DNA from 2 places in the Bradyrhizobium sp. Leaf396 genome. Region 1 is predicted to be linked to the other one. Evidence: predicted binding sites of a transcription regulator. Region 1 holds the regulator's gene; the other holds the start of a gene.

The links. Region 1 encodes PhoB, which activates phosphate uptake and scavenging genes when phosphate is short. Its sites were predicted from a motif close to TGTCATNNANCTGTCAT; they were not measured.
Region 2: a site for PhoB is predicted at 1,579-1,595, ahead of ASG57_RS29840 (DUF2794 domain-containing protein). Genes of this name have one in related genera too.

Annotation. Positions count from the first base shown of each region.
Region 1 covers NZ_LMQJ01000034.1:124,167-127,532, forward strand. Annotated here, with positions in the region: gene ASG57_RS25315 (aspartate aminotransferase family protein) at 1-237, opposite strand, end outside; gene ASG57_RS25320 (GcrA family cell cycle regulator) at 695-1,207, shown strand; gene phoB (phosphate regulon transcriptional regulator PhoB) at 1,468-2,175, opposite strand; gene phoU (phosphate signaling complex protein PhoU) at 2,198-2,914, opposite strand; gene pstB (phosphate ABC transporter ATP-binding protein PstB) at 2,926-3,366, opposite strand, start outside.
Region 2 covers NZ_LMQJ01000056.1:52,100-55,465, forward strand. Annotated here, with positions in the region: gene ASG57_RS29830 (Bax inhibitor-1/YccA family protein) at 1-310, shown strand, start outside; gene ASG57_RS29835 (GNAT family N-acetyltransferase) at 534-1,064, shown strand; gene ASG57_RS29840 (DUF2794 domain-containing protein) at 1,143-1,514, opposite strand; one part of gene ASG57_RS29850 (IS630 family transposase) at 1,832-2,167, shown strand; one part of gene ASG57_RS29850 (IS630 family transposase) at 2,169-2,780, shown strand; gene ASG57_RS29855 (DUF1223 domain-containing protein) at 3,118-3,366, opposite strand, start outside.

The sequences.
Region 1 (3,366 bases):
CTCGCCGTCCGGGCTCTGGAACAGGTTCGACATGTGCCAGAGCTTCGTCGCCTGCTCCTGCAACGCCTTGACCAGCGCCGGATGAACATGGCCGAGCGCATTCACCGCCACGCCCGAGGTGAAATCGAGATAGCGATCTCCGTTGGTCGCGATCAGCCAGCAGCCTTCACCGCGCTCGAAACCGAGGTCGGCCCTGGCGAAAACGGGGAGCAAATGCGGCGCGGCGCTGTTAGTCATGACGTCACTTGAATGTTGCGGACGGTGTGACGCATGCATTGCGCAACGCACCATTGACCGGCCCGGAAAACGAAACGTGCCGCCTTTTAAGGGCGGCACGTGGGACTATCTTATGCTTGGCAAGACGTGTGTCAATGCCGCCCGAAAGCCCCGCGAAACGCTGAATCCGTAGTCTTGCGGTGCCGATTTTGCGGGATTTTCACCACGGAACATGTGGACGCGAGTCGGCGGACTCTTGCGCGGGAGTCACGCCATATTGTAGCGTTTGGACTGTCAGATACGACATCTCGTGCAACAGTTCTGATCCCAAGAGTCCTCATGTACCGGCGTAAACGTTCGGGCGTCTTGAGCGCGCCCGGCGAGCCTTAAGGGATTCTGGCGGCACGGGTTTTTCAAGGCTTAAGCATTCGCTGTGAAGGCCCCAGGACGGCAGGCGCGCAGCGAGGGAAAGGGTGCAATGACGGTTTTGACCTGGTCCGATGATCGCGTCGAGCAGCTGAAGAAGCTCTGGGAGGCCGGACTTTCGGCCAGCCAGATCGCGGCGGAGCTCGGCAATGTGACCCGCAATGCCGTGATCGGCAAAGTGCACCGGCTCGGCCTGTCCGGCCGCGCCAAGAGCCCTTCATCGGCAGCGCCCCGGCCGCGCAAGGCACGGCCCGCGCAGCACATGATGCGAGTCACTCGCCCCGTCGCGCGCGGCAACACCGCGCTGGCGCAGGCCTTCGAGGTCGAGGTTGAGGCTGAACCTGTTACCTACGACAACGTGGTGCCGATGAGCCAACGGCTGTCGCTACTGGAATTGAACGAGGCGACCTGTCACTGGCCGGTCGGCGATCCCTCGAGCCCGGATTTCTTCTTCTGCGGCGGCAAGGCGCTTTCCGGCCTGCCCTACTGCGCCCAGCATTCGCGCGTGGCGTATCAGCCCGCAGCAGACCGCCGGCGCGCGCCGGCGAAGCCGGGCACGCGCTGAGTTTGTCGATCTACCTGATGGCAGCCGCGACGCGATCACGGCTCCAGTAACTCGGTGTCATCCCCGCCTGGTGCGCGATTGCGCGCGAGGGGCGGGGATCCGTAGCCACAGCGCGCAATTGTCGCGCGAGATGGTCACTCCGAGTCTTCGTCAAAGCACGTTCTGTGGTTATGGACCCGGGCTCGCGCTGCGCGCGTCCCGGGATGGCGGCCAAGATCATTGCCGCATCTCGCGAAACCAACACTCGCCAGTTTAGAGCTTTACGTCTGCTCCGCCTTGGCGAACCGATCATCCAGCGCGTAGCCGGCGCCGCGGACCGTGCGGATCGGGTCCTGCTCGCGACCCAGATTGAGCAGCTTGCGCAGGCGCCCGATATGGACGTCGACGGTGCGCTCGTCGATGTAGATGTCGCGGCCCCAGACGCTGTCGAGCAGCTGTTCGCGCGAGAACACGCGGCCGGGATGCTCCAGGAAGAACTCAAGCAGGCGATATTCTGTCGGGCCGAGATCGATCGGCCGGCCCGAGCGCGCCACGCGGCGCTTGTCGCGGTCGAGCTCGATGTCGCCATAGGCGAGCACCGTCGCGAGCCGCTCGGGGCTCGCGCGCCGCAGAAGCCCCTTCACGCGCGCGAGCAGCTCCGGCACCGAGAACGGCTTGACGATGTAGTCGTCGGCGCCGGTCGCAAGCCCCCGCACCCGCTCGCTCTCCTCGCCGCGCGCGGTGAGCATGATGATCGGGAGCTGCTTGGTCTCGGGCCGCGTGCGCAGCCGCCGGCACAGCTCGATGCCCGATAGCCCAGGCAGCATCCAGTCGAGCACGATCAGATCGGGAATGTGCTCCTTGAGGCGGGTATCGGCATCGTCGCCGCGCATCACCGTCTCGACGTCATAGCCGTCGCCTTCGAGGTTGTAGCGGAGAAGCTCGGTGAGAGCTTCCTCGTCCTCAACCACCATAATGCGTGCGCCCATGGTGTCGTCGCTCCTTACGTCTTCAGGTATTCGGTATCGTGGTGGCGAAATTGGTCATGTCGCCCTTCGGCCGCTTGTCGGTGATCGCCTGCCCCTCGATCATGTAGAACACGGTCTCGGCGATGTTGGTGGCGTGGTCGCCGATCCGCTCGATGTTCTTGGCGCAGAACATCAGATGGATGCAGAACGAGATGTTGCGCGGATCCTCCATCATATAGGTGAGGAGCTCGCGGAACAGCGAGGTGCAGATCGCGTCGACCTCCTCGTCGCCCTTCCACACCGCCATTGCCGCCGGCAGATCGTGCGCGGCGTAGGCGTCCAGCACCGACTTGACCTGCTGCTGCACCAGGTCGGTCATGTGTTCCAGGCCGCGGAACAGCTTCAGCGGATGGAAATCCGTCTCCAGCGCCGCGACGCGCTTGCCCATGTTCTTGGCGAGATCGCCGATGCGCTCGAGATCGGTCGCGACGCGCATGGCGCCGACGATCTCGCGCAGGTCAACCGCCATCGGCTGGCGGCGCGCGATGGTGAGCACCGCGCGCTCCTCGATGCGCTTCTGCAGCGCATCGAGCTCGGTGTCGGTGGCGACGACGCGCTGGCCGAGCGCGACGTCGCGGCGGATCAGCGCGTCGACGGAATCGACGATCATGCGCTCGGCGATGCCGCCCATTTCGGCAACCAGGCGCGTGAGCTCCTGGAGGTCGCTGTCGAAGGCCTTTGCGGTATGTTCAGAACCCATGTTCCGTCTCCTCAGCCGAACCGGCCGGTGATGTAATCCTGCGTGCGCCGGTCGCTCGGCGACGTGAAGATCTTGCTGGTATCGTCGAACTCGATCAGCTCGCCGAGATACATGAACGCGGTCTTGTCCGAGACGCGCGCCGCTTGCTGCATGTTGTGGGTGACGATCGCGATCGTGTAGTTCTCGGACAATTCCTGGATCAGTTCCTCAACCTTCGCCGTCGAGATCGGATCGAGCGCCGAGCAGGGCTCGTCGAACAGGATCACCTCGGGCCGGACCGCGACGGTGCGAGCGATGCAGAGGCGCTGCTGCTGGCCGCCGGAAAGCGACAGGCCGGAAGCATTGAGCTTGTCCTTGACCTCGTTCCACAGCGCGCCGCCACGCAACGCCTTCTCGACGCGGTCGTCCATCTCGGACTTCGAGATCTTCTCGTACAGACGAATGCCGAACGC
Region 2 (3,366 bases), on a different contig from region 1:
CAAGCGTGACCTCACCGGGATGGGCTCGTTCCTGTTCATGGGCCTGATCGGTGTCGTTCTCGCCAGCCTGGTGAACCTGTTCCTGGCCAGCTCGATGCTGCAGTTCATCGTGTCGGTGGTCGGCGTGCTGGTGTTCTCGGGCCTCACCGCCTGGGATACCCAGCGGCTGAAGAACGACTACATCTACGGCTATGCCTCGGCCGGCGGTGACATCGCAGAGCGTGCGGCCATCACCGGCGCACTGTCGCTGTACCTGAACTTCATCAACCTGTTCACGCTGCTGCTGCAGCTCCTCGGCCAGCGCGAGTAGGCGCCCGGCGAGGGAACGACACGGACCCCGGCCGAGAGGCCGGGGTTTTTGTTTGGGCCTGCGGCAGCCACGAACGCCGTCATTGCGCGGAGCCCTTGCGACGAAGCGTCCAGGGTCCCTCCGCGGCTGCATTCCAGGATTGCTTCGCTGCGCTCGCAAATGACGGGTGTGGAGGCGGTGCGGCCTCTTCCAGGGCCCGCGGCAAGGCCTTAATCTCCGCCCCATGTCCGCACCCGAAATCAGGCCCACGGCCGAGGCCGACCTCCCCGCCATCACCGCGATCTACCAGCAAGCCGTCCGCGAGGGCACGGCGACGTTCGAGCTGGAGCCTCCTGACCTTGCCGAGATGACGCGCCGCTATCGTGCGCTGGTGGACGGCGGCTACCCCTATCTGGTCGCCATGCTCGATGGACGCGTCGCCGGCTATGCCTATGCGGGCGCCTACCGGCCGCGGCCGGCCTACCGTTTCACGGTGGAGAACTCGATCTATCTCGATCCCTCCTTCCACCGCCGGGGCGTCGGCTCGTTGCTGCTGGAGCGGCTGATCAGCGAGTGCGAGGCGCGCGGCTTCCGCCAGATGATCGCGGTCATCGGCGATTCCGCCAATGCCGGCTCGATCGGCGTTCACACCAAGAGCGGCTTCAAGATGATCGGCACCCATCCAAATGTCGGGCTGAAATTCGGCCGTTGGCTGGATACCGTGATGATGCAGCGCGACCTCGGCGAGGGGGCAAGCACCGTGCCGGTGACGTAACGGCTCCCGTCCTTCCGGGGCACGCGCCGCGCGAGCTCTCGCGACTTCGTCGCGTCCCGGAATGACGGGCAGAGGTCGTCACACCACCGCGAGCTTGCGATCGATCACCAGCAGCACGCGCTCCAGCTCATGGCCGCGGCGCAGGATGAGCCCGGTCGCCGAGATCACGCTGTACATGCCCTGCTTGCGCGCGAGGCGCGGGTCCTTCTCGATGCGGTAGATCGGCACTTCCGAGGCACGGCGATAGACCGAGAACACGGCGCGATCCTTCAGGAAGTCGATCGCGTAGTCGCGCCATTCGCCATCCGCGACCATGCGACCGTAGAGATTGAGAATCCGGTGCAGCTCGAGCCGGTTGAACGTCACCCGGTTTGCCTGCGCATTCAGGGCGGCGGGGCGCGCCGCCGCGCGCTGCTCGCTCGGATCGGCATCCTCCGACATCAGGCTCATGGAAGCGCCTCCTCATCGCCAGCAATGACCGCGTCCGCGAAGACCGCCCCCGGGAACCGCGTTCATGACGATTGCATGATCGCGCCAACCGTTCGTGGCCGCAAGGGGTTCCCCTCAACCCGTCGAATCGGCTGTGCATCGAGACACACGCAGTGGTGGAACTCTGTCGCGGCAAACCGTCACGGGATCGTTAGCAGGAATCATAGTGTCGCCGCTTTTCCGCCTAGAGCGGTTCACGGATTTATTGAATCGGAAGGGATTCCGGATCTGGGGCGAATATGATTCAAGATGCTGGCTGGGCTGGAGGCCAGCATCCGATGGTCCGACCAATTTCGAACGATTTGCGTAAGCGCGCGGTATCCGCTGTTGCCAAAGGTGAGAGCTGCCGATCTGTGGCAGACCGGTTTGGCGTTGCGGTCTCGTCAGTTGTGAAGTGGTCGCAGCGTTATCGAGCGACCGGCTCGGTAGCGCCTGGCAAGATGGGCGGTCACCGCAAGCCTGTGCTTGATCTGCACCGCGCCTTCATCGTCGAGCGGATCACGCAGACGCCACACCTGACGCTGCATGGTCTGAAGGCGGAACTGGCAGCCCGTGGGGTCAAGGTCTCACATAACGCGGTCTGGCTGTTCCTGCGCCGGGAAGGGCTGCGGTTCAAAAAAAACACTGTTCGCGCTCGAACAGGCGCGCGCCGACGTCTCTCGTAGGCGTTTGCGTTGGCGATCCTGGCAGGCCGGGCTCGATCCGAGCCGACTCGTCTTCATCGATGAGACCTGGATCAAGACCAACATGGCCCCCTTGCGGGGCTGGGGACCCAAAGGGGCGCGCCTGCGCGGCTTCGCTCCGCATGGTCACTGGCGTACCCTCACATTCCTCGGCGCGCTCCGCCATGACCAACTCACGGCACCCTGCGTCTTCGATGGCCCGATCAACGGTGAATGCTTCCGTGGCTACGTGAAGCACATTCTCCTGCCAACCCTGCGCGAAGGCGACATCGTCATTCTCGACAATCTCGGAAGCCACAAGTCGAAAGCGGTCAGGCAGATGATCAAGGCGGCTGGCGCCAGGCTCTGGTACCTGCCGCCATACTCGCCCGATCTCAACCCGATCGAACAGGCCTTCTCCAAGATCAAACACTGGATGCGGCAAGCTCAGAAGCGCACCATCGAGGAGACCTGGCGCCATATCGGTCACCTCGTCCAGGACATCCAGCCTCGCGAATGCGCCAACTACTTCCTCAGCGCCGGTTATGCTTCAATCAAAATGTGAAACGCTATAGCGACTGCCGCCCTGAATTGCGAGAAGATTCGCGTGCGTTGACCCGGTCCTTTCGGTTCCGGATTCCTCAGCCCCCAGCCCCCCGGGGTCGAACAGGATCGGGTCTGTACGCACGGCAAGGAGGGACCAGCGCAAGTTGGTCCTTTTTTGTTTGTGTCGGGATGTTTCCGGCCGCTGTCGTTCCGGAGCGCGCCTCTCGGCGCGAACTATGATGCGCAATTGCGCGTCTGAGAATCCATTTCTCGACTCGTGCGATGAATGAATGGATTTCGGGCCAGCGCTTCGCGCACCCCGAAATGACGCCAATTACCGAGACGTTCTGCCGGCTTCAATGCAGCGAGGTGTACGCCGCGCCCAGCATCGGGCCGGGCTTTTCGCGGCTGCCGTCCTGGACATAGACCACCGCGCCGTCGACGCCGTCGCGGGTGAGGTTCTCGATCGGCACCGTCCAACTTTCCGGACGGCCGGTCCAGTCGCCGACCTTGAGCAGGTTGCGCACCACGTTGTGGTAAGTGACCTGCTGTCCGCGATTCTCGCCACGGGTGATGGCGATCGGCACCGACTTCGCGATCGAGCA